DNA from 3 places in the Streptomyces sp. NPDC001351 genome. Region 2 is predicted to be linked to each of the others. Evidence: riboswitches for the same ligand, from Rfam matches in the RefSeq annotation. Region 2 holds a riboswitch; each other region holds the start of a gene.

Region 1 (9,957 bases), on a different contig from region 2:
CACGCCGTGAACGCGTCCGCCCAGCGCCGGGTCAGAAAGCCCAGCCGGTCGGCGCCCAGCATGCCGTGCAGAAGCTGCTCGGCGATGTCGTCCGGCAGCATCCGGAAGTAGTCCACCGGTGCCCACGGCGTGTGCGAGAAGTGCCCGATGCGCAGGTCGGGACGGAGCTCGCGGAGCATGCCCGGCACCAGACACAGGTGGTAGTCCTGCACCAGCACCGCCGCGCCCTCGGCCGCCTCCTGCGCCAGCGCCTCGGCGAAGGCCCGGTTGTAGGTCTCGTACGACGCCCACTGCCGCCGGAACTCCGCGTCGAAGACCGGCTCCAGCGGCGTCTGGTACAGCATGTGGTGCACGAACCACAGCACCGAGTTCGCGATGCCGTTGTACGCGTCGGCGTGCACGCCGGCCGGGATGTCCAGCATCCGCACCCCGCCCTCGCCGGCCCCGCGCCGTACCGCCTCGCGATCGCCGTCGGACAGGGCCGAGCACACCCACAGGGCGTCCGCGTCGGGCCCGATCGCGGAGAGGCCGGAGACCAGCCCGCCGCCGCCACGCCTGGCGGCCAGCGAGCCGTCCTCCTGCACTTCGTACGAGACCGGGCCGCGGTTGGACGCGACCAGCACCTGATGACCAGCGCCGTGCGTGGAAGCCATACGCCTCAACCTAGCCCGGCCCGTAAACGCTCAAACGTACGGCTGCGCTCTGCGAGTGGACCGTATACACCGCCCACGCCGCGTAACGCGCCGCCTCAGGCGACCTTGCGCGACGCGTACTCCGTGATCTCCACCATCGGCGGCCGCTCCTCCGTGTCCACGGAGTAGGTGCGCGGCTCGAAGCCGTCCTCGCCCCGTTCGAACTGGGTGAGGGAGGGACGGATGAGGTGGCCGCGGGCCAGCCTCAGCTGTGCCGTGCGGTAGATCGCGGCGGACATCCGGCCCAGCGCCTGCCCGTCCTGGTGGCGGTGCTTGCGCACCCCGACGTCCACCTGGGCGAGTGCGTCGAGGCCCACCAGGTGCAGGGCGTCGACCAGCATGCCCAGCTCGACGCCGTACCCGACGGGGAACGGCAGCTGTTCCAGCAGGCTGCGCCGGGCCGCGTACTCACCGCCGAGCGGCTGCACGAAGCCCGCCAGCTGCGGCCAGTGCATGTTGAGCAGCGGGCGCGCCATCAGTTCGGTGACCCGGCCGCCCTGGCCCTGGGCGCCGGCCAGCGGACGGTCGTACATGCCCTTGACCAGGTCGACCGCCGGGTCGGTGAGCAGCGGGCCGACGATCCCGGAGACGAAGTCGGAGGAGAACTCCTTGAGGTCGGCGTCGATGAAGCAGACGATGTCCCCGCTCGTGACCAGGAGCGAGCGCCACAGCACCTCGCCCTTGCCGGGGACGGTCGGGATACGGGGCAGGATGTCGTCACGGTGGACGACCCTGGCCCCGGCCGCCGCGGCGACCTCGGACGTACGGTCGGTGGACCCGGAGTCGACGACGACGATCTCGTCGACGAGCGGAACCTGCTGCATCAGGTCGTGACGGATGATCGCGACGATGTCGCCGACCGTCTCCTCCTCGTTGAGCGCGGGCAGCACGACGCTGACCGACTGTCCCGTGCGCTGCTTGGCAGCGAGGATCTGGTGGAGAGGGCGGTCGGTCAGGGACCAGGAGCGGGTGCTCAGCCAGCGCTCGACTTCTTCCAGCACGTAGGCGGCTCCTCTGCGTTCTCTCGGCGAAGACCGGATCATCATGTGATCCATCTCGCGGTTCGGACGACTATCTCAACTGTCCTGGCCTTCCGTTACAGTCTTGAACAACGCTGGTGACCATCGCATGTCGGGGTCGCCCGGCGTTCACAACCGCATACCGCTCATCCAGAGGGGCAGAGGGATACGGCCCGATGAAGCCCCGGCAACCCTCCAGCCGGTCTCGTAACCGATCGATGCTGATCGTTCCGCGAGGCTCCCGGCTAGGGAAGGTGCCAAATCCGTCTCACGGCGAGATGCGTCGTGAGGAAGATGAGGAGAAAGGGCCTCGCCTCACATGGCTGCGCAGACTGTTGCAAGCACCACCGACTCCACGACCGTCGACCTCGGTCCCGCCGCGGCGCTCTCCTGCCGCGAGTGCGGTCACCAGGTGCCCCTCGGCCCGGTCTTCGCCTGCGAGGAGTGTTTCGGCCCGCTCGAGATCGCGTACGACTTCTCGGCCTACGACACCGAGGAGCTCCGCAAGCAGATCGAGGCGGGTCCCGCGAACATCTGGCGTTACGCGCCCCTGCTGCCCGTCCCGGCGGACGTGGCGGACAAGCCCAACATCAACCCCGGTTGGACCAAGCTCGTCAAGGCCGACAACCTGGCCCGCGAGCTGGGCGTGACCGGCGGTCTGTACGTCAAGGACGACTCCGGCAACCCGACGCACTCCTTCAAGGACCGGGTCGTCGCCCAGGCCATCGAGGCCGCCCGCGCCTTCGACTTCACCACCCTGTCCTGCTCGTCCACCGGCAACCTGGCCGGTGCGGTGGGTGCCGCCGCCGCCCGCGCCGGCTTCCGTTCCTGCGTGTTCATCCCGCACGACCTGGAGCAGGGCAAGGTCGTCATGGCCGCGGTCTACGGCGGCGAGCTCGTCGGCATCGAGGGCAACTACGACGACGTGAACCGCTTCTGCTCCGAGCTGATCGGCGACCCGGCCGGCGAGGGCTGGGGCTTCGTCAACGTCAACCTGCGGCCGTACTACGCCGAGGGCTCCAAGACCCTGGCGTACGAGATCTGCGAGCAGCTCGGCTGGCGGCTGCCGGACCAGCTGGTCGTGCCGATCGCCTCCGGCTCGCAGCTGACGAAGATCGACAAGGGGCTGCAAGAGCTGATCAAGCTCGGCCTCGTCGAGGACAAGCCGTACAAGATCTTCGGCGCCCAGGCCGAGGGCTGCTCGCCGGTGTCGGTGGCCTACAAGGCCGGGCACGACGTGGTGCGGCCGCAGAAGCCGAACACGATCGCCAAGTCGCTGGCCATCGGCAACCCGGCGGACGGGCCGTATGTGCTGGACATCGCTCGCCGTACCGGTGGGGCGGTGGAGGACGTGAACGACGAGCAGATCGTGGACGCGATCCGGCTGCTCGCCAGGACCGAGGGAATCTTCGCGGAGACCGCCGGTGGCGTGACCGTGGGTGTGACGCGCAAGCTCATCGAGAACGGTGTCCTCGACCCGACGCTGACCACGGTCGTCCTCAACACGGGAGACGGTCTGAAGACACTGGATGCGGTGGCTGGCACCGGGCTCACCGCCACGATTCGCCCGAGCCTGGAGTCGTTCCGCGAGGCCGGCCTCGCGTAGTTCCCCGTGCCCCTTAAAAGCCATACCCCGACCGGAGGTTCATCGTGAGCGTCAACGTCCGTATCCCCACCATCCTGCGCACCTACACCGGCGGCCAGGCCGAGGTCACTGCTGAAGGTGGGACCCTCGGCGAGGTCATCGCCGATCTGGAGAAGAACCACACCGGTATCGCCGCGCGTGTTCTCGATGACCAGGGCAAGCTTCGCCGCTTCGTCAATGTCTATGTGAACGACGACGACGTGCGGTTCGAGCAGGGGCTGGAGACGGCGACTCCGGACGGGGCGGGCGTCTCGATCATCCCGGCCGTGGCCGGAGGCTGACCGAAACAGGTCGGACGACCGATTATTACCGTCGGTAACGCTGATTACCGAGAGTTCATCGAATTGCCCCCTCCGTGAGAGAAGCGGAGGGGGCAATTCTGCATGGTTGAGCACGGTACAGTTGGGGAACCTGCTCGACTCCGCTTGCCGCGTGCATATGAGTTCCTACTTCTCGGGCAGCGAGAAGTAGCCAAAGTGTGCAGGTTTTTTGCGCCTTATGCTCCATTTATGGGGCCCGACTTGCCCTGAATTCGGGCGAATTCTCCGTAAATTCCGGACCGGTCGTGCCCGGAATTCTCGTCCGATTGACCTGTTGCAGACGGCAGTTGGACAGATACATTCAGCCGCGGTCGACGCGTTCCGGCGCACGCCCCCAACCGTGGGGGGTGAGGTCTGACCCGGATCCGCGAAGTGTGGATCTGTGCAAGGGCCAGTAATAGGGGAGTTAGGCATGGCTCAGGGCACCGTCAAGTGGTTCAACGCGGAGAAGGGGTACGGCTTCATCGCGGTCGACGGTGGTGCGGATGTTTTCGTCCACTACAGTGCGATTCAGATGGACGGCTACCGCACCCTGGAAGAGGGTCAGCGGGTCGATTTCGAGATCTCGCAGGGCCAGAAGGGGCCGCAGGCGGACATGGTCCGTCTGGCGACCAGCTGAAGCACGCGCCGGGTTAACTGCAGCGACGTTCTTCTGTTCTTGATCGAAGGGCCCGCACCTGAGGGTGCGGGCCCTTCGGCATGTCCGGCGGCGGGCCCGGGCGGCCCGTCGCCCCGGCTGTTCCCTGAGGGGCGCTTGCACTCGACCATGCCGAGTGCTAATCATTGGCGTTAGCACTCTGAAGGTGAGAGTGACAAAGATGGACCGGGTCGGTGAGGCCCGCAGGCCAGGTGGGGCAAGGAACCACGAGGCGTGCGTGCCGTCCGTCGCGGGCGCGGGCGCGGTCCGAAGGAATCACCCCCAGTCCTGGAGGGACCACTTCACATGGCCAAGATCATCGCGTTCGACGAGGAGGCGCGGCGCGGCCTCGAGCGCGGCATGAACCAGCTCGCGGACGCCGTGAAGGTGACGCTCGGCCCCAAGGGCCGCAACGTCGTCCTCGAGAAGAAGTGGGGCGCCCCCACGATCACCAACGATGGTGTCTCCATCGCCAAGGAGATCGAACTCGAGGACCCGTACGAGAAGATCGGCGCCGAGCTGGTCAAGGAAGTCGCCAAGAAGACGGACGACGTCGCCGGTGACGGTACGACCACCGCGACCGTGCTCGCCCAGGCCCTGGTCAAGGAAGGCCTGCGCAACGTAGCCGCCGGCGCCAACCCGATGGCCCTCAAGCGCGGTATCGAGAAGGCCGTCGAGGCCGTCTCCGGTGCCCTGCTCGAGCAGGCCAAGGATGTCGAGACCAAGGAGCAGATCGCTTCCACGGCCTCCATCTCCGCCGCCGACACCCAGATCGGCGAGCTCATCGCCGAGGCCATGGACAAGGTCGGCAAGGAAGGCGTCATCACCGTCGAGGAGTCCCAGACCTTCGGTCTGGAGCTGGAGCTCACCGAGGGTATGCGCTTCGACAAGGGCTACATCTCGGCGTACTTCGCCACCGACATGGAGCGGATGGAGGCGTCGCTCGACGACCCGTACATCCTGATCGCCAACTCCAAGATCGGTTCCGTCAAGGACCTGCTCCCGCTCCTGGAGAAGGTCATGCAGTCGGGCAAGCCGCTGCTGATCATCGCCGAGGACGTCGAGGGCGAGGCCCTGTCGACCCTGGTCGTCAACAAGATCCGCGGCACCTTCAAGTCCGTCGCGGTCAAGGCCCCCGGCTTCGGCGACCGCCGCAAGGCGATGCTGAACGACATCGCCATCCTCACCGGTGGCGAGGTCATCTCCGAGGAGGTCGGTCTCAAGCTCGAGAACACCTCCCTCGACCTGCTGGGCCGCGCCCGCAAGGTGGTCATCACCAAGGACGAGACCACCATCGTCGACGGCGCCGGCTCCACGGAGCAGGTGCAGGGCCGGGTCAACCAGATCCGTGCCGAGATCGAGAACAGCGACTCGGACTACGACCGCGAGAAGCTGCAGGAGCGCCTGGCGAAGCTCGCCGGCGGTGTCGCGGTCATCAAGGCCGGTGCCGCCACCGAGGTGGAGCTCAAGGAGCGCAAGCACCGCATCGAGGACGCCGTCCGCAACGCGAAGGCCGCCGTCGAGGAGGGCATCGTCGCCGGTGGTGGCGTGGCGCTCATCCAGGCGTCCAGCGTCTTCGAGAAGCTGGACCTCGAAGGTGACGAGGCGACCGGCGCCAACGCCGTGCGCATCGCGCTCGAGGCCCCGCTGAAGCAGATCGCCGTCAACGCCGGCCTCGAGGGCGGTGTCGTGGTGGAGAAGGTGCGCAACCTGACCCCGGGCCACGGCCTGAACGCCGCGACCGGCGAGTACGTCGACCTGGTCAAGGAAGGCATCATCGACCCGGCGAAGGTCACGCGCTCTGCCCTGCAGAACGCCGCGTCCATCGCCGCGCTCTTCCTCACCACCGAGGCCGTCATCGCCGACAAGCCGGAGAAGGCCGCCGCGCCCGCCGGTGGCGGTATGCCGGGCGGTGACATGGACTTCTGATCGGCCTCCGGCTGATCCGGGTTCCACCGAGGGCGGCACTCCCTGGAAACAGGGGGTGCCGCCCTCGGGCGTGTCCGAGGTCATAGGAGAATTGCTTAAGCGGGTGCAACAATGCGTGTGCACATACCATTCGGTTAATGCAGCCATCGCACGAGGAGCCCACCCACGTGACCACCGCCCCCTCCCGCGCCGCCGAGGTCCTCTCCCGGCCCACCGCGATCAACGGCCTGACCGTCCCCAACCGCATCGTCATGGCGCCCATGACGCGCATGTTCTCCCCGGGCGGCATCCCCGGCGAGGACGTGGTGTCGTACTACGCCCGCCGGGCCGCCGCCGGCGTCGGACTGATCGTCACCGAGGGCACCTACGTCGGCCACGAGTCGGCCGGCAACAGCGACCGCGTCCCCCGGTTCCACGGCGAGGAGCAGCTCGCGGGCTGGCAGAAGGTCGCCGAGGCGGTGCACGCGGCGGGCGGCACGATCGTTCCGCAGCTGTGGCACATCGGGACGGTCCGCAACCAGGGCGACGGCCCCTACCCGGGCGCCCCCTCGCACGGCCCCTCCGGTCTGCGCGTCACCGGCGTCGAGGACGCGACGCCCATGACGCAGGCCGACATCGACGCCGTCATCGGCGCGTTCGTCGAGTCCGCGGTCGCCGCCGAGCGCATCGGCTTCGACGGCATAGAACTGCACGGCGCGCACGGCTACCTCCTCGACCAGTTCCTGTGGGCCGGCACCAACCGTCGTACGGACGCGTACGGCGGCGACCCCGTGGCCCGTACGAAGTTCGCGGCGGAGATCGTGGCGGCCGTACGGGAGGCCGTCTCGCCCGAGTTCCCGATCCTGTTCCGCTACTCGCAGTGGAAGCAGGAGGCGTACGACGCGCGTCTCGCCGAGACGCCGGAGGAGCTGGAGGCGATCCTCGCGCCGCTGACCGCGGCGGGTGTGGACGCGTTCCATGCCTCCACACGGCGGTACTGGCTGCCGGAGTTCGACGGCTCCGACCTCAACCTGGCGGGGTGGACGAAGAAGCTGACGGGGCGGCCGACCATCACCGTCGGATCGGTGGGACTCGACGGGGACTTCATCCGGGGGTTTGCCGGGGAGGGGTCGCCGGTCCGGGGGATCGACGACCTGCTGGACCGGCTGGAGCGCGAGGAGTACGACTTCGTCGCTGTCGGACGGGCGTTGCTGCAGGATCCCGAGTGGGCGACGAAGGTGTTGGCCGGCCGGAGCGATGAGCTTGAGCCGTACTCGGCGAGTGCGTTGAAGACGCTGAGCTGAGCTGTGCGGTACGGGTCGGTGGGGGTGCGCCTCCCTGGGGGCCGCGCCCCCAGACCCCCATCGGCCTGCGGCCTCGTCCTCAAACTCCCCCACTCTCGGCTTCGCTCGAGCGGGGGGACCCCCACGACCGGCTGAAAACAGCGGCCTGACGTTCTGGTTGCCGAGGTCAACTACGGCTAGCGTTCCGGGACATGAGGATCCTGCACCTGTCCGACACCCATATCGAGCGCACCGACGCCCCCAACCGGCACGGCGTCAATGCCACCGATTCCCTGCGCCTCATGCTCGCCGAACTGCGCCACCAGCGGGACGTGGACGCGATCGTCGTCACCGGTGACCTCGCCAACGACGGGGCGGTGGAGGCATACACGACCGTACGAGAGCTGCTGACCGAGTTCGCGCTGCCGCTGAACGCGCCCGTGTTCTGTACGACCGGCAACCACGACGAGCGCGAGGCCTTCGGCAAGGTGCTGGGCAGCGGGCATCTGGCTGCGGACGGGGGCGAGCGGGCCGAGACGGTTCTCGAGTCCGCGGCGGGGGAGCGGGCCGCGGTGAGTGTGGTGGGCGGGTGGCGTTTCGTCACGCTGGACTCGCTCGTGCCGGGCAAGGTGCACGGGTGGCTCGGTGATGAGCAACTCGCTTGGCTTCGTGGCGTGTTGGCGACCCCTGCGGAGAAGGGGACGGTCCTCGCCCTCCATCACCCGCCGATCGCGCTCGACGTCGAGACGCAGCGCGTCTTCGGTCTCCGTAATCCTTCGGCGCTGGCGGAGGTGATCCGTGGCACCGATGTCCGGGTCGTTCTCACCGGGCACTTCCACCTCCAGTTGTTCGGGCTGCTCGAAGCGATTCCGGTGTGGGTCACCCCGGGCGTGGTCAACCGCATCGACCTGACGACACCTCCCGGCACGGAGCGTGCGGTGCGCGGGGCGTCGGCCTCGCTGGTGGAGCTGGGCGAGGGGGCGGGCTCGTCCGGGCCGATGTTCCATACCTTCCACGCGCGTGATCCGCGGGCCCACGAGACGGTGTACGAGATGGACGAGCAGCAGACGCGGACCCTCGTCGAACGGCACGGCTAGCCCTCCACTACCCCCCACAGTTCCCGACAAGGAGTAAATGATGACGTCGACGACCGTCGTGCGTACCGTCGCCGGTTCGGTGCGCGGACGCCTTGAGGGCGGGCTGACGGTGTTCCGCGGCATTCCGTTCGCCGAACCGCCCGTCGGGAAGGACCGGTTCGGGGCGCCGCGGCCGGTGCGGGCCTGGGAGGGGACCCGGGAGGCGTACGAGTTCGGGCCGCCGCCTCCGCAGGAGTCCGGCTTTCAGGGGCGTAGGGCCGTGCTGAACGTTCCCGAGGGCGACGAGTGGCTGACCGTCAATGTCTGGACCCCGGAGGCGGATTCGGGCGCCCGGAGACCGGTGATGGTGTGGATCTACGGCGGGGCCTACAAGCTCGGGCACTCCGGCAGTCCCGGTTACGACGCCCAGCGCATCGCCCGTGACGGTGACCTGGTCGTCGTGACGCTCAACTACCGGGTGGGGATCGAGGGGTTTGCCCTCATCGAGGGGGCGCCCGCCAATCGGGGGCTGCTCGACCAGGTGGCCGCGCTGGAGTGGGTGCGGGACAACATCGAGGGGTTCGGCGGCGATCCCGGGCAGGTGACCGTCTTCGGTGAGTCCGCGGGGGCCGGGTCGGTGGCCTCGTTGCTGGCCATGCCGAGCGCGCGGGGGCTGTTCCGGCGGGCCGTCGCGCAGAGTGTCCCGGGGACCTACTTCTCCGGCGAGCTGGCCCGGGACATCGCGTCCGCCATCGCGGAGGAGGCGGGTCTGCGTCCGGCGGCGGCCGATCTCGCGACCGTCGAGCCCCGTCGACTCACCTCGGTGGGCGAGGCGTTGAGCGCGAAGATGATGTCGTACGCGGACCGCTGGGGGCAGGTGGCCCCCACCTCCACGCCCTTCTCGCCGGTGGTCGACGGCGAGGTGCTGCCGTGCACCCCCTGGGAGGCGCTGAGGGCGGGGGCGGGGAAGGACGTCGACCTGCTCGTCGGGCACAACCGGGACGAGTTCCGGCTGTTCCTCGCCATCGGCGGGATGCTGGGCAAGATCGGGGAGGAGCAGGCGGGCTGGGCGCTGCGGATGTTCGGTCCGGGGCCGGACGGGGAGCGGGCGTATCGCGCGGCCTTCCCGGAGGCCACGCCGGGTGAGCTGTTCGAGCGCGTGCAGACGGACTGGTTGTTCAACATGCCCTCACTGCGCCTGGCCGAAGCGCAGGTCGAGGGTGGCGGGCGCGCCCATCTGTACGAGCTGACCTGGGCGGCCCCCGGCGGCGGGGGCGGCCTCGGCGCATGCCACGGACTGGACATTCCGCTGCTGTTCGGCACGTTCGAGGCGGACCTGGGTCAGCTGCTGTTCGCGGGTACGGGGGCCACCGCGGA
Region 2 (9,957 bases):
GCCTGTCTCGGGGTGGGTCAGCACGACCGGATGCTCGACGGTCTCCTCGACCGCGACACGTTTGCTGCCCTGCGCGTAGTTTCCCGCGTCGGCGTCGTAGACCGCGCCGACCGATTCGAGCAGTTCCTTGAACGGCTCGGACAGGTCGTCGTACGCCGCCTGCAGATCGGCCCAGAGGGTGTGGCCGCCCAGCGCGGGCACGACCTCGTAGGTCAGTGACTCGATCGCGAAGACCGGCTGCCGCCACAGTCCGCCGATGTGCCAGGTGCTGGCCTTGCCGGTGTGCTGGACGTTGTAGGGGTAGACCAGTGGATGGGCGGGGTCCTTCTTCGCGGTCGGGTGGTCGAAGGGTTCCGCGAAGATGCGTACGGCCTCGACGTGCTGCTCCGGTGTGAGGTGCTGGCCGCGGAACACCAGCACCTTGTGTTCCCGGAACGCCTGGCGCAGCTCTTCGGCGGTTGCCTCGTCGACGCCGGTCGTCAGGTCGATGCCGGTCACCTCGGCGCCGAACCGCGGACCGGCCCGCCGTATCTCGTGGCTCGTGACTGTGGTGGTCATGGCTTTCCCCTCTCAGTGCTGCCGTACAGGAATGGCGCGCGAGTGGTCGCCTCACACGGGAACGGGTGAAGGCGACGTCAGAAGCGTCGACACGCGGCGGCGTCGACGCGCGCCAGATCCACGTACAACCTGCGGTACAGCGCTGAGGGGTTCACCCCACCATGTGTAGCAGGCAGTTGAGGGATGGATCATTGCATCTGCATGAAAATTCCGTCCGGACCGGTCGGGTCGCCTCCGCACAAGCGCCCTTGACACTCGCAGGGGCCAGCGACGTACGTTGAACTCGCAAGTTCCTGACGGCTGGAGGCCTTCGATGCACGTACCTGGCGCGGCACCCCAGGGTGCGAGCACGGGTGCGCGGCTGATCACCCGGCGGCATGTCGACTACTGTCGCACCTCCTCCGCCGTCTGTCCCTCCGTACACGTCTGACCCCTGTCGGCCCGTCCCGCCGGCCGTCTCGTCGTAGCCTCGCGCCTTGCGCCTCACGGCCGCGAGTTCGCGTGTATCTCGGAAGGAACACCCCTTGTCCGGCCCTGCCCTGCACCTCGCCGTCGAGATCGACGGCGACGGCGCCCACCCCGCGGCCTGGCGCCGCGCCGCCCACTCACCCGACCAGTTGCTGACCCCGCGCCGCGTGGCCCAGGTCGCCGCCATCGCCGAGAACGCCGGGTTCACCCTGATCACCCTGGATGACGGCGTGCTGCCGCCCGGAACCTCGCCGGATCCCGTGGGCCGTATCGGCGCGGTGGAGCGGGCGGCCTTCGTCGCGGCGTCCACAAGCACCATCGGGATCGCGCCCGTCGTCCCGGTCACGTATGCGGAACCGTTCCATGTCTCCAGCCAGTTGGCGTCCCTGGACCACATCTCGGTCGGTCGCGCCGGATGGGTGGTGACGGAGGAGGAGCGTCCCGAGGCGGCCCGGGCCTGGGGGCGGCCGCCGGTCGCCGGCGCCGACGCGCGGGCCCTGGAGTCCCGGGACGGGGTGGAGGTGGCCCGAGCCCTGTGGGACTCATGGGAGGACGACGCCGTCATCCGGTCCGTGGCCACCAGCCGCTACCTCGACCGCGAACGGCTCCACTACATCGACTTCACCGGCCGGACGTATGCCGTCAAGGGCCCGGCGATCGTGCCGCGCCCGCCCCAGGGACAGCTTGTCGTCCTGGGCCGACCGGACCGGGTGCCCGCCGCACAGCTCGACGTCGCTCTCGTCGAGGGCCGCGACCTCACGTCGGTCGCCTCGGCCGCCGATGCCGCCGGTACGCCTCGCGTCTTCGCCGAGGTCGAGGTGGCGCTGGACACTCCGGTCGCGACGGCCGCCGAGCGCGTCGCCGACCTGGAACGGCACGCGGCGTGGAGTGACCGGGGAAGGCTGCGGCACATCGGTTCCGCAGAGCAACTTGCCGCTTTTCTTGTCGAGTTGAGCCGTCACGTCGACGGCGTACGGCTGCACCCGCTGGTGCTGGACGAGGACCTGGCCGTCCTCTCCCGCCTCGTCCTGCCGGCCCTGTCCGAGCGGCGTCTCGTCGCCCGCCCGCTGCCCGGTACGTCCCTGCGCTCGACCCTGGGTCTGGAGCGCCCCGCCAACCGCTTCGCAGCCGCTGCCGTGGCCGCCCAGGAGGACGCCCGATGACCCGCACCGATCCCCTCGACGTCCCGCGGCCGCACGCCCAGCTGCACTTCGGTGTGTTCTTCCAGGGCGTCAACCACTGGACCATCTGGTCCGCCCCCGACAGCGGCTCCCAGATCGACCCCGCCTCCTTCCGCCGGGTCGCCCAGACCGCCGAACGGGGCCTGTTCGACGCGTTCTTCCTCGGCGAGGGGCTGCGGCTGCGCGAGGTCGACGGCAGGATCCACGATCTCGACGTGGCCGGACGGCCGGATGCCATCACGCAGCTCGCGGCCCTGGCCGCGGTCACCCGCCGCATCGGGCTGGTCTCGACCTCCAACTCCACCTTCAACGAGCCCGCCGATCTCGCCCGCCGCCTCTCCGGCCTCGACCTGCTCTCCGAAGGCCGCGCCGGCTGGAACGTCGTGACCACCGACAACGCCTGGACCGGCGCGAACTTCCGCCGCGGCGGCTACCTCGACCACGCCGACCGGTACCGGCGCGCCGAGGAGTTCCTCACCGTGGCCCGCGCGCTCTGGGACGGCTGGGAGGACGGAGCCGTAGTCGGCTCCGCGGGCGCACGGGAATGGTCGACGCCCGGTGCCGTACGCCAAGTACGCCACCATGGGGCGCAGTTCGACGTCGACCTCGCGCCGACCCTGCCGCGCAGCGCCCAGGGCCACCCGGTCATCTTCCAGGCGGGTGACTCCGGCGAGGGACGTGACTTCGCCGCCCGCAACGCCGACGTCATCTTCTCCGCGCACGGCACCGACTTCGACGACGCCCTGGCCTTCGCCGAGGACATCCGCACCCGTCTGCGTGCCGTCGGCCGGCCCGACGACGACCTGAGGATCCTGCCCGGCACCGAGATCATCCTCGGCGCGACCGAGGAGGAGGCCCAGGAGAAGAAGCGCTGGATCCGGCTCCAGCAGGTCACCCCGGCAACGGCCCTGGGGATCGCCGGGCTGCTGTGGGGCATCGACCTGTCCGACCGCGACGCCGACGGGCCACTGCCCAAGGAGGACCCGGTCGTCACCGAGAACGACGGCTCCTTCGGCGCCCGGCGCATCGCCGACCCACGCGCGGTCGTGGCCGAATGGCGGGCGAAGGCGGAGGCCCACGGTTGGTCGCTGCGCGAGACCGTCATCGCGCTCGGTCCGCAGCGCGGCCACGTCGGCACCCCGTCCGGTCTGGCCGACAAGTTCGCCCACTTCGTACGGCACGGCGCGATCGACGGCTTCAACGTCACGCCGTACCTCATCCCCGACGGACTCGACGACATCGTCGACCTGCTCGTCCCGGAACTGCAGGAACGCGGGCTCTACCGCACCGACTACACCGGCACCACGCTCCGCGACCACCTCGGCCTGCGCGAACCCCTCACCCACCGGTCCGCCCCCGACCAGCGGCAGGCGGGCTGACCACCACACACGACTGACACGAAGCTGTCACACAGGGAGCGGAATGCGGGTTCGCCGAGAATCCGTTCTGACTGTCATGACTGTGGGAGTAACCCTCAACGCATCCGACGCACCCAACCAGGTCGACGCCACCGTGCAGCTGGCCCAGGAGGCCGCGGCCGCCGGGCTGCATTCGGCCTGGTTCGGTCAGACCTTCGGCGCGGACTCACCCCAGCTCGCGGCGATCGTCGGACGCGAGGTGCCCGGACTGCAGGTGGGAACCTCCGCGATCCCCGTCTTCGGCCGCCACCCGCTGCTCGTCTCCAGCCAGGCCCAGACCGCCCAGGCCGCGACCCACGGCCGCTACCACCTCGGTCTGGCCCTGGGCACGAAACTCCTGACGCAGAGCGGCTTCGGCCTGCCCTTCGAACGCCCCATCGCCCGCCTGCGTGAATTCCTCACCGCGCTACGGCAGTTGACCGAAACCGGCACGGCCGACTTCCACGGCGAACTGCTCACCGCCACCACCCCGGTCCCGGCGCGCGTCCCGGGCGCTGAGAGCGGCGTCCCCCTGCTGGTCGCCGCGATGGGGCCGCAGGCACTGCGGGCCAGCGGGGAACTCGCGGACGGAATCCTGCCCTATCTGGCGGGACCGCGCGCCCTGGACGAACACATCGTCCCCGCCCTGACCGCCGCGGCCGAGGCGGCCGGCCGCCCCGCCCCCCGGATCGTGGCCCTGGTGCCCGGCGTGGTCACCGACGACGTGGACGCGGTGCGGGCCAAGGCCACCGAGAACCTCGCGTTCTACGAACAGATCCCGTCCTATGCCCGGGTCATCGAACTCTCCGGCGGCCGACGCGCCGCCGACCTGGCCGTGATCGGCGACGAGAAGACGGTCGAGGCCGAGGTACGGCGCTACCGCGACGCCGGCGCCACCGAGGTCGTCTTCTCGAGCACCGAGATCGCCGGCGAAGCGGACCGCCGACGCACCTGGGCGCTCCTCGGCGCACTGGCCGGCTGAGTACGCCTGTCGGGCCACCGGCCCGGCACAACGCCCTACACCCCTCCAAGGAGACCGTATGACCACCGAGGCCACCGCGACGGACCTCCAGGCCTTCACCGAGACCTGGCTGGACTGGTACCGCGCCCAGGAGACCCGGCTCGCCGACCCCCACGGGTTCCTGGCGATCACCGGCCAGCACTGGCTCGACGACCGGCCGCAGCGCTTCCCCGACGCACCCGGCGCCTGGCACACCGGCCCCGACGGAGTCGTCGTGAACCTCGACGACGGAGAGGAACTGGTCATCGACGGAACCCCGGTCCGGGGCGAACACCGCTTCGGCGTGCTTCCCGAACGCACCGACGTCCACGCGGTCTGGAAAGACGCCGTCATCGAGGTCGCCAAACGCGGCGGAAACGACATCGTGCGCCCCCGGCACCCGGACGCGCCGCTGCGCACCGCCTTCACCGGGACACCCGCCTACGCACCCGACCCCCGCTGGGCCGTGACCGGCCGCTACATCCCCTTCGACGAGCCCCGCCCGACCACCGTGGGCGCCGCCGTCGAGGGCCTGGAACACGTCTACGACGCTCCGGGCAGGGTCGAGTTCGAACTGGACGGGCAGCAGCTGTCCCTGACCGCGTTCCCCGGACGCGGCGCGGGCAGTCTGTTTCTGCTGTTCACCGACGCGACCTCCGGAGTCACCACCTACGCCGCCAACCGCTCCCTGGCCCTCGATCCGCCCGCCGCCGACGGCACCGTCGTCCTGGACTTCAACCGCGCCGCAAACCTGCCCTGCGCCTACACCGACATGGCCACCTGCCCACTGCCCCCGGCCGAAAACCGCCTGCCGGTGGCCATCGAGGCCGGCCACAAGCTTCCCGTCGAGCGCGGCGGGTCCTGAGCCGGGCTCAGTCTTGCGCAGCGTCTCCGGCGAACAGCTGCTGTGGAGACGGGAGTTCGGCGATGCGGCGCGGAGTAGCGTGTGAGCATGGCGGAGTTCAACGCTGTTCAGGTGAACCTGTGGTGCGACGACGTGGAGCGCTGCGCGGCGTTCTTCCGTCGCCTCGGCATGCCCGAGCGGTTCCGCTTTCCGCCGGACGGCGAGCCGCACCAGGTCGAAGTAGAGGCTGCCGGTGTGCGGATCGGGTTCAGCTCGGCCCGCGTGGGCGGCGCACTCTTCGGCATCGCCACGACACCCGGCGAGAACACCGAGGTCGTGTTGTGGTGCGAAGACGTCGACGGCCTGTATCGGACGGCCCTCGAAGCGGGTGGCAAGCCCCTGACGAGTCCGACCGACTCTCCGGACGGGCGGCTCCGCCATGCCTGGCTGCACGATCCCGAGGGCCACCGCGTGAAGCTCGTGCAGGAACGCGGCTGAGCTCCGCCCCGAGCACAGCCCAGGCACGGCTCGCCCCGGTTGCCGCATTGACGTACGACAAGTCCGCTCCGTACGATCACGAACGGCATTGAGTGTCAGCGTCAAGCCCTGGCTTGCTGACCGGCAACCCTCCCGCGCGGTGGGGTGCTCCAGGTGAAAGCCCGGCGGGATCATCGATGATCCTGCAAGCGCGTGGCCCCTTGAGCGGGGCCGGAGTTGGGGAGGACGGGCATGCATTGTCACAGTGATGACCTCAGTGCCTCCTTCGCCGTCGCCATGGTGTTCTCCCGGCTCTCGCGCCGCCGGCACATCGACCTGAAGCGCTCGACCAGCTGTCTCTGTCAGGCCTGACGGGCGTTCCCACCGCCGGTCGACGTCCGGCACCGGTCGTCGCCGCACCCGTCTCCGCCTGATCCGGCTCCTCTGCCGGATCCCCGCTCCCCCCCTGATCCCTGTCTGCACAGCGCTCCCCCCGCCACCGGCACCGCGCCGGCCGGGGCTGCACACACATGCACGCCCGTGCCTCGTACGGCACCCCGTGCCTGGTGACACGAGTAGGAGAAACCACTCCGTGACAGCACTTCCGGATTTCAGAACCCCTCGATGGGCAACGCTGACTGCCCTTCTCACCACCAGCGTGCTGCTGACCGCCTGCGGATCCGGCTCCGACGGCTCCGGCAGCGACAGCGGCAAGCCGAAGTCCGGCGGCACCCTGACCTTCGCGGTGGGTTCGGATGCCGGCTGCGTGGACCCACAGCAGGTCGGCAGCAACGAGAGCATCTACTCGGTACGCCAGACCGTGGACTCACTGACCGACCAGGACCCCGAGACCGGCAAGATCGTGCCGTGGCTGGCCAAGAGCTGGGACATCAACTCCGACGCCACGGAGTTCACGTTCCATCTGCGCTCGGGTGTCACCTTCAGCGACGGCTCCAAACTGACCGCGCAGGTCGTCAAGGACAACTTCGACGCGGTGCCGAAGCTCGGCGCCCTCGGCATCCTCGCCCAGGGCTATCTGAGCAGCGTCAAGAGCACCACCGCGGTGGACCCGCTCACCGTCAAGGTGACCTTCAAGCAGCCCAACGCCCAGTTCCTTCAGGCGACTTCGACCCACTCGCTGGGCATCGAGTCGTCGGCGAGCGTCAAGAAGACCCCGCAGCAGAAGTGCAGCGACGGCGTCATCGGGTCGGGGCCGTTCGTGCTGAAGCAGTACGTGCAGAACCAGTCGATCACCCTGGCCAAGCGCACCGGGTACGACTGGGGCTCCTCGCTGTGGTCCAAGAAGGGTGAGGCCTACCTGGACAAGCTGGTGTTCAAGGTCGTGCCCGAAGCGGGGGTGCGGGCCGGCAGTCTCCAGTCCGGGCAGGTGGATGCGATCAGCAGCGTCGGCAAGGCCAACGAGGCGGCGCTCAAGGGCGGCCAGGTCACCCTCCTGCGCCGGGCCAACCCGGGCGTGGTGTTCGGGTTGGGGATCAACAACTCGCGGCCCGTCCTGAAAGACGTGAAGGTGCGCCAGGCAATTCTGGCCGCCCTCGACCGCAAGCAGATCGCCGACACCGTGTTCCCGACCGGCACCAAGCCGGCGACCAGCGTCCTGGCGCACACCACGCCCGACTACACCGACCTCTCCGCGGACCTCGCCTCCGACGCGGCCAAGGCCAAGGCCCTGCTGGACGCGGCCGGTTGGAAACTCGGAAGTGACGGCATACGCGCCAAGGACGGCAAGAAGCTCAGCCTGACCATCAGCTGGTTCCCCAACGCGGCCACCAACCAGCCCGCACTGGAACTCGTCCAGCAGCAGCTGAAGGCCGTCGGGATCGACGTGACGCTCAAGCAGGGCCAGGTCAGCCAGTTCGCGACCACCCTCCAGGGCGGCGACTTCGACCTGGTGTGGGGCAACGTGACCCGCGCCGACCCCGACATCCTGCGCAGCTCCTTCTCCAGCAAGCTGGCCAACTTCTACCGTCTGCCCGCCAGTTCGCTGGACACGGTGCTGTCCGGGCAGGCCGCGACCACGGACACGGCCAAGCGCAAGCAGCTGGTGGCCGAGGCGCAGAAGCTGATCGTGCAGAACGCGTACAACGTGCCGGTGGTGGAACTCCAGACCCAGCTGGCCGTGACGAAGAAGGTGCACGGCCTCGCCTTCGACTCGGGCACCCGCATCCAGCTGCACGACACCTGGATCGGCTAGCGCATGCGCCGCTATGTGATCAAGCGTCTGGCGCAGGCGGTCGGGGTGCTGTGGGCGGCGTACACCGTGTCCTTCCTGGTGCTGGACTTCCTGCCCGGTGACCCGGTCACCGCGATGGCCGGTGCCGGGGTGGACTCGGGGGACGTCGACCCGGCCCGGCTGGCCGCGCTGCGGCACGAGTACGGCTTCGACAAGCCGATCCTGGTGCAGTACGCCGAGTATCTCGGCCGGGCGGTGCGCGGGGACTTCGGCGACGCGGTCTCCACAGGTCGCCCGGTGACCGCCACCCTGTCCGACGCACTGCCACAGACCCTCCAACTGACCGGTGCCGCACTGCTGTTGGCGGTGCTGCTCGGCGGCGGTCTCGCGGTGGTGGCGACGTACACCTCGCAGCGGTGGCTGCGGCAGCTCCTGCTGTCGCTGCCCCCGCTCGGGGTGTCGGTCCCGACCTTCTGGGTGGGACTGCTGCTCGTCGAGGCGTTCTCCTTCCGGCTGCACTGGTTCCCTGCCTTCGGCAACGACGGACTGCGGGGGCTGGTGCTGCCCGCCCTGACGCTGGCGATCCCGACCGGTGCGCTGGTCGCCCAGGTGCTGGCCAAGAGCCTGCTCACCGCGCTGGACCAGGCGTATGTGGAGACCGCGCGGGCCAAGGGCGCCGGGCGGTGGCGGGTGCATCTGCGGCACGCGTTGCGCAACGCGTCCCTGCCGGCGCTGACGGTCGTCGGCCTGCTGGTGGGGCAGCTGATCGCCGGTTCGGTGGTCGTCGAGACGGTGTTCTCCCGCGACGGACTCGGCCGGGTGACCGCGGCGGCGGTCACCGCTCAGGACCTCCCGGTGGTCCAGGGGGTGGTGGTGTTCGGGGCGCTGATCTTCGTGGCGACGAACCTCGTCATCGACCTGGTCTATCCGCTCCTCGACCCGCGGATCGTGGTGGCCTCGGACAGAAGGGCGAGCTTCGCATGAGCCAGAGCCTTGTCGACGACGTCGAGGATCCGGCCGAGGCCGCCCTCGGACTCACCCGGCCGCTCAACGCGAGGACCGACGGAACCGGGACCGGTCTCCGAGCGGGGCGCCGCGTCGACGTACGGCAGGTGCTGCGGTTCCTGCTGCGCCGCCCCGGTCTGCTGCTGTCCGCCGTCGTCGTCGTACTGGTGGTGCTGGCCTCGTTCTGGCCGGACCTGTTCACCTCGCAGGATCCGCTGAAAGGGGTGCCGTCGCAGAACTTCCGCGGCCCGAGCGGCGCGCACTGGTTCGGCACGGACGAGCTGGGGCGCGATGTGTTCTCCCGCGTGGTGCACGGCGCCCAGCTGTCCCTGAAGGCAACGATCATCGCGGTCCTGGTCGCGTTCCTGGTCGGCGGTCTGCTCGGTGTGATCGCCGGGTTCGTGGGCCGCTGGATGGACGACGTACTGATGCGCTTCGTCGACGTCCTCCTGTCCATCCCCGCACTGTTCCTGTCGCTGGCCCTCGTCACCGCGCTCGGCTACGGGACGGTGAAGGTGGCGGTCGCGGTCGGCATCGCCAGCGTCGCCTCGTTCGCCCGGGTGGCACGCGCCGAGGTGCTGCGGGTGCGGCAGGCGGTGTTCGTCGAGGCGTCCCGCTCGTGCGGGGCCCGCTGGTATTCGGTGCTGGGCCGGCATGTGCTGCCCAACTCCGCGGGCCCCGTGATCGTCCTGGCCACCCTCGACTTCGGCGCCTCCATCCTGGCCGTGTCGGCGCTCAGCTTCCTCGGCTACGGTGCGCCGCCGCCGGCCCCGGAGTGGGGGACGCTGATCTCCGACGGCCGCAACTACCTCGCCAACGCCTGGTGGTTGACCGCG
Region 3 (9,957 bases), on a different contig from region 2:
GCAGCAGCGGGGGCAACCCGCTGGCCGACAAGCCGTACGACGCGACGGACCAGATCTCCTTCAACGGCCTCAACGGTGACGGGAAGAAGGCCGACCCGGACAAGCCCCTCGAGGTCACCGCCGAGGACGGCGGCCGTATCACGGACGTCACCGCCACAGACGCCGCAGGCCGCTTCGTGGCGGGCGAACTCTCCGCCGACGGCACCCACTGGCACAGCACCTCCCCGCTCGCCGCCAACGCCCACTACACGGTCCGGGTGAGCACGGAGGACGAGGACGGGGCGCCGGGCCGCAAGGTCCTCGCCTTCGACACCAGCACCCCCAGCACCAAGAAGCGCCTGGATGTGAAGTTCGGCCCCGACTCCGGCGACTACGGCGTCGGCCAGCCCGTCACCGCCCAACTCAACCAGCCCGTCAGGGACAGGGCGCAGCGTGCGATAGTCGAACGGGCGCTGCGCGTGGACTCCGTTCCGGCCGTGCAGGGCGCCTGGCACTGGGTGGACGACAAGGAACTCCACTACCGCCCCAAGGACTACTGGCCCGCCCACACCACGGTCCAGGTGCACAGCAACCTGGACGGCATCAAGGTCGGCGACCGGCTGTGGGGCACCAGGAGCAAGCCGCTGAAGCTCACCATCGGCGACAGCATCATCGCCGTCACCGACGCCGCGGCGCACTCCATGACGGTGTACAAGAACGGCGAGGACATCAGGCAGCTCCCCGTCACCACCGGCAAGCCCGGCTTCGAGACCCGCAACGGCGTCAAGGTCGTACTGGGCAAGCAGTCCTTCGTACGCATGCGCAGCGCGACCGTGGGCATCGCCGAAGGCAGCGCCGACTCCTACGACCTGCCCGTCTACTGGGCCACCCGCCTCACCTGGAGCGGCGAGTACGTCCACGCCGCCCCCTGGTCCGTGGGCTCCCAGGGCTACGCCAACGTCAGCCACGGCTGCACCGGCATGAGCACCGCCAACGCCGAATGGTTCTTCAACACCGTCCACGAGGGCGACGTGGTGAAGGTCATCAACTCCAACGGCGAGACCATGGCGCCCTTCGGCAACGGCTTCGGCGACTGGAACCTCACCTGGAAGAACTGGCGCGCAGGCAGCGCCCTGGTGGGCGGCACACCCGACGGCCCGAGCCCGGACGACGCGGCAAGACTGAGACCGCAGAACGTCTGACACGAGGCTGAGGGACAGCGCCCCTTAAGGGGCGCGGGGAACTGCGCGACAAGCCACAACGGACCCGCAGTCGCCGAAAGACCCGTACCCCGAGCTACTAGGCGCTCTGCTGAAGTGCTTTCTGCCGCAGCAAGGAAGCCAGCGCCGAGGCGAACTCCACAGGCTCCACCGGCAGAGTGACCGCCGCATCCGCCCGGCTCCACGTGGCCAGCCACGCATCCTGAGGCCGCCCGATGAGCAGCAGCACCGGCGGGCAGTTGAACACCTCGTCCTTGATCTGTCGGCACACCCCCATGCCCCCCATGGGCACGGCCTCGCCGTCCAGGACGCACACGTCGATCCCGCCCCGGTCCAGCTCCTTGATGACGGCGGCCGGCGTCGCACACTCCAGGATCTCGACGACGGGAACGTCGGGAGCGGGCCTGCGCCCGGTCGCGAGCCGCACCTGTTCGCGGGTGTTGGAGTCGTCGCTGTAGACCAGCACCGTGGCGGTCGGCTGCATAGTTCCTCCGAGACGTCAGCGTCGTACGGAAAGGCCCGATGGGGCGGATGTTACTCCGTTCAACACCACGTCAACACCGGTATGGACGGCAGCAACACTCCGAACGGCACCCCCCGGAGTGAGGGCGGGATAAGCGACCGACATAATGTCGGTCGTGGCGACAGCAACGACAGTAGAAACCGGGCACGCGCACCCGTCGGTCAACCGGCCGAACCTCACCAGCGTCGGAACCATCATCTGGCTGAGTTCCGAGCTGATGTTCTTCGCGGCCCTCTTCGCGATGTACTTCACCCTGCGATCGGTGACCGGTCCGGATCACTGGAAGGAGATGGCGAGTCATCTCAACATTCCGTTCTCCGCGACCAACACCACGATCCTGGTGCTCTCCTCCCTCACCTGCCAGCTCGGCGTGTTCGCCGCCGAGCGCGGGGACGTGAAGAAGCTCCGGGGCTGGTTCATCGTCACCTTCGTGATGGGTGCGATCTTCATCGGCGGTCAGATCTTCGAGTACACGGAGCTGGTGAAGAAGGACGGCATCTCGCTGTCCTCCGACCCGTACGGCTCGGTGTTCTACCTGACCACCGGGTTCCACGGCATGCACGTGACGGGCGGCCTCATCGCCTTCCTGTTCGTTCTCGGCCGCACCTACGCGGCCAAGAGGTTCACCCACGAGCAGGCGACCGCGGCCATCGTCGTGTCCTACTACTGGCACTTCGTCGATGTCGTGTGGATCGGCCTCTTCGCCACGATCTACCTGATCAAGTAGCCGGGCCCGTTCCCGCGTGCGCCCGCGCGGCGCACAACCCACAAGCATCGACGCAGAAGATCCTGACACCGGGGTAATCCGTGAAAAAGCTCTCCGCACGACGACGCCATCCCATGGCGGCGCTCGTCGTCCTACTCCTCGCGCTGGCATGCACCGGGGGGCTGTACGCCGCGTTCGCACCCGCGAGCAAGGCGCAGGCCGATGACACCGCCCAGTCCCTTGCCATCGACGAGGGCAAGAAGCTCTACTCCGTGGGCTGCGCCAGCTGCCACGGCACCGGCGGTCAGGGCACCTCCGACGGTCCGAGCCTCGTGGGCGTGGGCGCCGCGGCCGTCGACTTCCAGGTCGGCACCGGCCGTATGCCGGCCCAGCAGCCGGGCGCTCAGGTCCCGAAGAAGAAGGTCATCTACTCGCAGGCCCAGATCGACCAGCTCGCCGCGTACATCGCCTCCCTCGGCGCCGGCCCGTCCATCCCGACGGCGGCGCAGTACGGCCCGGACGGTGCCGACATCGCCAAGGGTGGCGAGCTGTTCCGCACCAACTGCGCGCAGTGCCACAACTTCACCGGCAAGGGCGGTGCGCTGACGCACGGCAAGTTCGCGCCGAGCCTCGAGGGCGTCGACCCGAAGCACATCTACGAGGCCATGCAGACCGGCCCGCAGAACATGCCGTCGTTCCCCGACACCACGATGTCGGAGCAGAACAAGAAGGACATCATCGCGTACCTCCACGCGGTCAACGGAGACGACACCGAGAGCCCCGGCGGCCTTGAGCTGGGCGGACTCGGCCCGGTCTCCGAGGGCCTGTTCGCCTGGATCTTCGGACTCGGCGCGCTGATCGCGGTCGCCGTCTGGGTCGCCGCTCGGACCGCAAAGGCCAAGAAGTCATGAGTAGCCAAGACATTCCAGAAGAGAACCTGCCCGCTGAGCAGGACGCGCACGGCACCGTAAGCCTCGCGGACGAGCAGAACCCGTTCGCGGACCCCGGTCTGCCGCCCCACGAGCACCGGGTGCAGGACATCGACGAGCGGGCCGCCAAGCGGTCCGAGCGTGTGGTGGCCATGCTGTTCACGGTCTCGATGCTGGCCACGGTCGGCTTCATCGCCTCGTACGTGGCGATCCCGCACGACAAGGCGATCTTCGTCTTCCCGATCGGGCACATCAACGCGCTGAACTTCGCGCTCGGCCTGACCCTGGGCCTGGCGCTGTTCGCCATCGGCGCGGGCGCGGTCCACTGGGCCCGCACCCTGATGTCCGACGTGGAGATCGCCGACGAGCGGCACCCGATCGAGGCGTCCCCCGAGGTCAAGGCCAAGGTCATGGCCGACTTCAAGCAGGGCGCCAAGGAGTCCGCGCTCGGCCGCCGCAAGCTCATCCGCAACACGATGTTCGGTGCGCTGGCCCTGTTCCCGCTCTCCGGCGTCATGCTGCTGCGCGACCTCGGACCGCTGCCGGGGACCAAGCTGCGCCACACGCTGTGGTCCAAGGGCAAGCTGCTCGTCAACATGAACACGAACGAGCCGCTGCGCGCCTCCGACGTCGCGGTCGGCTCGCTCACCTTCGCCAAGCCCGAGGGCCTGGAGGAGCACGACGAGAACTTCCAGACCGAGATCGCCAAGGCGGCCCTGATGATCGTCCGGATCCAGCCGGACAACATCAAGGACAAGCGCGAGCTCGAGTGGTCGCACGAGGGCATCGTCGCGTACTCGAAGATCTGCACCCACGTCGGTTGCCCGATCTCGCTGTACGAGCAGCAGACGCACCATGTGCTGTGCCCCTGCCACCAGTCCACCTTCGACCTGTCCGACGGTGCCCGGGTGATCTTCGGCCCCGCCGGTCACGCCCTGCCGCAGCTGCGCATCGGCGTGAACGACCAGGGCTACCTCGAGGCGCTCGGCGACTTCGAAGAGCCCGTCGGTCCTGCATTCTGGGAGCGCGGATGAGCACCAACGAGACGCACACATCAGCCGCTGCCGCGGCGGGCGAGCGGCGCGGCAAAGCGCCGGCCGGCGAGCGCGTCGCCGACTGGGCCGACGGCCGGCTGGGGATCTACTCCCTGGCCAAGACCAACATGCGCAAGATCTTCCCCGACCACTGGTCGTTCATGTTGGGCGAAGTGTGCATGTACAGCTTCATCATCCTCATCCTCACGGGTGTGTATCTGACGCTGTTCTTCCACCCGTCGATGAACGAGGTGGAGTACCACGGCAGCTACATCCCGCTGCAGGGCCAGATGATGTCCGAGGCGTTCAACTCGACCCTGCACATCTCCTTCGATGTGCGCGGTGGTCTGCTCATCCGGCAGATCCACCACTGGTCCGCGCTGATCTTCCTCGCGGGCATGTTCGTGCACATGATGCGTGTGTTCTTCACCGGCGCGTTCCGCAAGCCGCGTGAGGTCAACTGGATCTTCGGCTTCCTGCTGTTCGTCCTGGGCATGTTCACCGGCTTCACCGGTTACTCGCTCCCGGACGACCTGCTCTCCGGCACCGGTGTCCGCTTCATGGAGGGCGCGATCCTGTCCGTGCCGGTCGTCGGCACGTACCTGTCGATGTTCCTCTTCGGCGGCGAGTTCCCGGGCGGCGACTTCGTGGCCCGGTTCTACTCGGTCCACATCCTGCTGCTGCCGGGCATCATGCTCGGCCTGATGGTGGGCCACCTGATCCTGGTCTTCTACCACAAGCACACGCAGTTCGCGGGCCCCGGAAAGACGAACAACAACGTCGTCGGCATGCCGCTGCTGCCGGTGTACATGGCGAAGGCCGGCGGCTTCTTCTTCCTGGTCTTCGGCGTCATCACGGCCATCGCGGCGATCGCCTCGATCAACCCGATCTGGGCCATGGGCCCGTACCGTCCGGACCAGGTGTCGACCGGCGCCCAGCCCGACTGGTACATGGGCTTCTCCGAAGGCCTGATCCGTACGATGCCGGGCTGGGAGATCAACCTGTGGGGCCACACGCTCGTCCTGGGCGTGTTCATCCCGCTGATCATCTTCCCGCTGGTCCTGGTCGCGATCGCGGTCTACCCGTTCATCGAGTCCTGGGTCACCGGCGACAAGCGTGAGCACCACATCCTGGACCGCCCGCGCAACGCCCCGACGCGTACCGCCTTCGGTGCGGCGTGGATCTCCTGGTACTTCGTGCTGCTCGTCGGTGGTGGCAACGACCTCTGGGCGACCCACTTCCACCTGTCGATCAATGCGATCACCTGGTTCGTCCGGGTCGCGTTCTTCGTCGTGCCGGTGCTCGTGTTCATCGCCACCAAGCGGATCTGCCTCGGCCTCCAGCGCCGCGACAGGGACAAGGTGCTGCACGGCCGCGAGTCCGGCATCATCAAGCGCCTGCCGCACGGTGAGTTCATCGAGGTGCACGAGCCGCTCAGCCAGGACGCCCTGCACACCCTCACCGCGCACGAGCAGTACAAGCCGGCCGAGATCGGCCCGACGGTCGACGAGAACGGCGTCGAGCGCAAGGTCAAGGGCTCCGAGAAGCTGCGCGCCAAGCTCAGCGAGGCGTACTACGGCGAGGAGTCCCAGATTCCGAAGCCGACCGTCGAGGAGTACAGGGAGATCACGAGCGGCCACGGCCACCACTGATCGCTGCGGCTCGCCACGCCACGGCAAGGGCCCCCGTCCGATCTTCGGACGGGGGCCCTTCTCCGTGCCCTGAGCTGGATAGGGTGGCCTCACACTCGTTTTCTTCTCCTACGACGACCAGGAGCGGCCGTATGAGCGCTGTGACCCCCGCTGGAGGCGACACCGCGGCGGGCCGTTCCTGGCCCCTGCTGCTGAACGGCCTGCTGGACGGGCAGGACCTCACCGCCGACGACACCGCCTGGGCGATGGACCTGATCATGCGCGGTGAGGCGACCGACGCCCAGATCGCCGGGTTCGCGGTGGCGATGCGCGCCAAGGGCGAGACCGTCGAGGAGATCACCGGGATCGTCCGGACGATGTACGAGCACGCGAACGTGATCGAGGTGCCGGGGCGGACCGTCGACATCGTCGGTACGGGCGGCGACGGCGCGAAGACGGTGAACATCTCCACGATGTCGGCGATCGTCATCGCGGGCACGGGCGCAAAAGTCGTCAAGCACGGCAACCGGGCCGCCTCCTCGGCGTCCGGCGCCTCGGACGTGCTGGAGAAGCTGGGCGTCAATCTGGAACTGACGCCGAAGCGGGTGGCGGAGGTCGCGGAGGAAGCCGGCATCACGTTCTGCTTCGCCATCAAGTTCCACCCGGCGCTGCGTCATGTGGCCGCCGCACGCGGCCAGTTGGGCATCCGGACGACCTTCAACGCCCTCGGGCCGCTGACCAACCCGGCGAAGGTGAGGGCCCAGGCGGTGGGCGTCGCCGACCCGCGCCTGGCGCCCCTCATCGCCGGCGTCCTCGCCGAGCGCGGCAACTCCTCCCTCGTCTTCCGCGGCGACGACGGCTTCGACGAGCTGACGACGACGGCCACCTCACGTGTCTGGATCGTCCGCGACGGCAAGGTCACCGAGGAGACCTTCGACCCCCGTGACGTCGGCATCGAACTGGTCCCGGTCGAGGCCCTGCGCGGCGGCGACCCGTCGTACAACGCGGAGGTCGCCCGCAGGCTCCTCGACGGCGAGAAGGGCCCCGTACGGGACGCCGTCCTGCTGAACTCGGCGGCCGCGCTCGTCGCCCTCGACCCGGGTCCCGGGACGCTGGCCGAGCAGATCCGGGCCGGCATGGACAAGGCGGCGCAGGCGATCGACTCCGGTGCGGCGAAGCGGGCGCTGGAGCGCTGGGTGGCGGCCAGCAACGCATAGCAGGGGAGTGCGGTCCCGCAATGCGGACACGAGTTGCGGGACCGCGATCACTTCACGTACGTTCCTGTCCAGGTCATGAGTGACAGTCATGAGGCCCCGGCCGACTGTCCGGCAACCCTCCGTCCGTGGCGGGGTGCCCCGGGTGAAGACCAGGCCGTAGGCAGCGAGGTCTACGGCAAGCGCGGACCCCTCGAGAAGCCAGGGGTCCTGGTCGTCGAGGAGCCTTCCGTGAGCAAGCGAATGCGATAGGGCCGCAGAGCCCCGCCTCCGCATCCCCTTTCCTTTCACGCCCCTGCTTGAGCCATACCGCTCGCGGGGCGAATTCCACCTGCCTCCACGGGAGTTCCGCCATGTCTGTCTCCACCGCTGCCGCCGCCACCGCCATTTGTGCCCCGCTGCCCGTTCTGGGCCGGGATGTCACCGTCCCGCTCGTCACGGGCGGCGAAGTCACCTATGCGGCGCTCGACTACGCGGCCAGCGCCCCCGCCCTGCAGCGCGTGTGGGACGACGTCGCGGCGTACGCGCCCTACTACGGCAGCGTCCACCGCGGTGCCGGCTACCTCTCCCAGCTGTCGACCGACCTCTTCGAGAACGCCCGCAGGACCGTTGCGGAGTTCCTCGACTGCCGCGCCGACGACCAGCTGATCTTCACCCGGTCGACGACGGACTCCCTCAACCTCCTGGCCGCCGCGCTCCCCGCCGACTGCCAGGTCTTCGTCTTCGAGACCGAGCACCACGCCTCGCTGCTGCCCTGGAAGGACGCCCGGGTCACCTACCTCAACGCCCCGCGCACCCCGCAGCAGGCCGTCGAGACGCTGGAGAAGGCCCTCGCCGACCGGACTGCATCCATTCAAGAGGGCCAGGGCCCGGCCCTGGTCTGCGTGACCGGCGCCTCGAACGTCACCGGCGAACTGTGGCCGGTGCGCGAGCTGGCCGCCGCCGCCCACGCGCACGGCGCCCGTATCGTCCTGGACGCCGCCCAACTCGCCCCGCACCACCCCGTCTCCGTGCAGGACCTCGACGTCGACTGGGTCGCCTTCTCCGGCCACAAGCTGTACGCGCCCTTCGGCTCCGGCGTACTGGCCGGCCGCGCCGACTGGCTGCAGGCCGCCGACCCCTACCTCGCGGGCGGCGGCGCCAGCCGCAAGGTCACCCGGCGCGAGGACGGCGGCGTGGACGTGGAGTGGCACGACAGCGCCGCCCGCCACGAGGCCGGCTCCCCGAACGTGATCGGCGCCTACTCCATCGCGTCGGCCTGCAAGGCGCTCACCGAGGCCGGCTTCGACACCCTGGTCGCCCGCGAGCAGCACCTGATCGACACCGTCCGGGCCGGCCTCGCCGAGGTGCCCGAGGTACGGGTCCTCTCCCTCTTCGGCGACGATGCCCCGCGCGTCGGCGTGATCTCCTTCGTCGTCGAGGGCTGGAACAGCTCGCACTTCGCCGCCGCGCTCTCCGCCGAGTACGGCATCGGCGTCCGCGACGGCCTCTTCTGCGCCCACCCGCTGGTCCGCACCCTCCTGGGCAGCGACCCGCAGACCCAGGGCGAATGCGGCTCCCCCGAGACCGCCCCCGGCGAAAAGTCCCTCAACGCCATCCGCGTCAGCTTCGGCGCGGGCACCCCCGACGAGCACGTCGAGCGCTTCGTCAACGCCGTGAAGGAACTGGTGGCGGACGGCGCGAAGTGGACGTACAGGACAGAGGACGGCCGCTGCGTCCCTGCGGTCTGAGCAGCCGCCCTATAGGGGCGCGGGGAACTGCGCGACCAGCCACAACGCACCGGTAGTCGCACACGAACCGCACCACGCAGACGCCTAGGCGTCGATCACGAGTCCAACCCAATGGCAAACGCAGCCTCAAGGTCATGCTGCGAGTACGTCCGAAACGCAACATGCGTATCCGTAGCCTCGACACCGGGGATCTTGCTGATGCTGCCGGGAATCACGTCAGCAAGATCCTCATGCTGCTTCACGCGAACCATGGCGATCAGGTCATACGTCCCGGTCACGGAAAAGACTTCACTCACGCTCTCCAGCGAAGCGATCCGCTCCGCGATCTCAGGGATCCGGTCCACGCTGGTCTTGATGAGGACGATCGCGGTGATCAAGGCTGGTTCTCTCCCTCGGAGGCCGGAGCTGGGGCGGATCTCACTCTAGTCGTACGGCCGAACCGGACCCAGGCGTAGACGAAGCCCAGGCCGAAGCCCACCAGGTGCGCCAGATAGGCCACCCCCGGTCCCGTCGCCGCCTGTCCGGCCGCCAGCCACTGCAGGGCCGCCCAGAAGGGCAGCACGATCCAGGCGGGGAAACGCAGGGGCAGGAAGAAGAGGAACGGCAGAAGACTGGTCACCCGCGCCCCGGGGAACAGGTACAGAAACGCACCCAGGACCGCGGAGATCGCCCCGGACGCGCCGACCAGCGACTGCTGGGACGTGGCATTGGCCGCCGCGTACCCCAGCAGGGCGAGGTAGCCGCAGCCGAGGTAGAAGAGCGTGAACTGGACGCGGCCCATCCGTTCCTCGGTCATCGCCCCGAAGACGTAGAGGAAGAGCATGTTGCCGAGCAGGTGGACCCAGCTGCCGTGGACGAACAGGGCCGTGGCGGGCGTCAGGGTGGCCCTGGGGGAGCCCTGGAACAGCTCGGCCGGGACCACGCCCCAGCGGTGGAAATAGGCGCGCTGGGCGGCGAGCAGCGCGTCACCGGAGCCGTGGACCGGATTGAG

What was found. Region 2 has a riboswitch for S-adenosylmethionine ahead of ACFY1U_RS36505 (putative leader peptide). Riboswitches for the same ligand answer to the same signal wherever they lie in the genome.
Region 1: it holds a riboswitch for S-adenosylmethionine, as region 2 does, so the genes downstream of both, thrC (threonine synthase) here and ACFY1U_RS36505 (putative leader peptide) in region 2, are expected to answer to the same signal.
Region 3: it holds a riboswitch for S-adenosylmethionine, as region 2 does, so the genes downstream of both, ACFY1U_RS03330 (aminotransferase class V-fold PLP-dependent enzyme) here and ACFY1U_RS36505 (putative leader peptide) in region 2, are expected to answer to the same signal.

What each region holds. Positions count from the first base shown of each region.
Region 1 covers NZ_JBIAWS010000008.1:388,260-398,216, reverse strand. The annotation lists gene ACFY1U_RS29890 (trehalose-6-phosphate synthase) at 1-653, opposite strand, end outside; gene ACFY1U_RS29885 (glucosyl-3-phosphoglycerate synthase) at 749-1,693, opposite strand; SAM riboswitch class I at 1,855-2,012, shown strand; gene thrC (threonine synthase) at 2,031-3,317, shown strand; gene ACFY1U_RS29875 (MoaD/ThiS family protein) at 3,362-3,637, shown strand; gene ACFY1U_RS29870 (cold-shock protein) at 4,089-4,295, shown strand; gene groL (chaperonin GroEL) at 4,620-6,242, shown strand; gene ACFY1U_RS29860 (NADH:flavin oxidoreductase) at 6,380-7,525, shown strand; gene ACFY1U_RS29855 (metallophosphoesterase) at 7,717-8,601, shown strand; gene ACFY1U_RS29850 (carboxylesterase/lipase family protein) at 8,642-9,957, shown strand, end outside.
Region 2 covers NZ_JBIAWS010000012.1:114,396-124,352, forward strand. The annotation lists gene ACFY1U_RS36475 (TauD/TfdA dioxygenase family protein) at 1-558, opposite strand, end outside; gene ACFY1U_RS36480 (LLM class flavin-dependent oxidoreductase) at 1,083-2,189, shown strand; gene ACFY1U_RS36485 (NtaA/DmoA family FMN-dependent monooxygenase) at 2,186-3,586, shown strand; gene ACFY1U_RS36490 (LLM class F420-dependent oxidoreductase) at 3,663-4,586, shown strand; gene ACFY1U_RS36495 (DUF1684 domain-containing protein) at 4,645-5,469, shown strand; gene ACFY1U_RS36500 (VOC family protein) at 5,557-5,946, shown strand; SAM riboswitch class IV at 6,031-6,143, shown strand; gene ACFY1U_RS36505 (putative leader peptide) at 6,223-6,297, shown strand; gene ACFY1U_RS36510 (ABC transporter substrate-binding protein) at 6,518-8,137, shown strand; gene ACFY1U_RS36515 (ABC transporter permease) at 8,141-9,100, shown strand; gene ACFY1U_RS36520 (ABC transporter permease) at 9,097-9,957, shown strand, end outside.
Region 3 covers NZ_JBIAWS010000001.1:724,761-734,717, forward strand. The annotation lists gene ACFY1U_RS03295 (Ig-like domain-containing protein) at 1-1,181, shown strand, start outside; gene ACFY1U_RS03300 (hypothetical protein) at 1,279-1,683, opposite strand; gene ACFY1U_RS03305 (heme-copper oxidase subunit III) at 1,829-2,449, shown strand; gene ACFY1U_RS03310 (c-type cytochrome) at 2,530-3,339, shown strand; gene ACFY1U_RS03315 (Rieske 2Fe-2S domain-containing protein) at 3,336-4,391, shown strand; gene ACFY1U_RS03320 (cytochrome bc complex cytochrome b subunit) at 4,388-6,043, shown strand; gene trpD (anthranilate phosphoribosyltransferase) at 6,175-7,239, shown strand; SAM riboswitch class IV at 7,311-7,427, shown strand; gene ACFY1U_RS03330 (aminotransferase class V-fold PLP-dependent enzyme) at 7,590-8,966, shown strand; gene ACFY1U_RS03335 (Lrp/AsnC family transcriptional regulator) at 9,062-9,343, opposite strand; gene ACFY1U_RS03340 (rhomboid family intramembrane serine protease) at 9,340-9,957, opposite strand, start outside.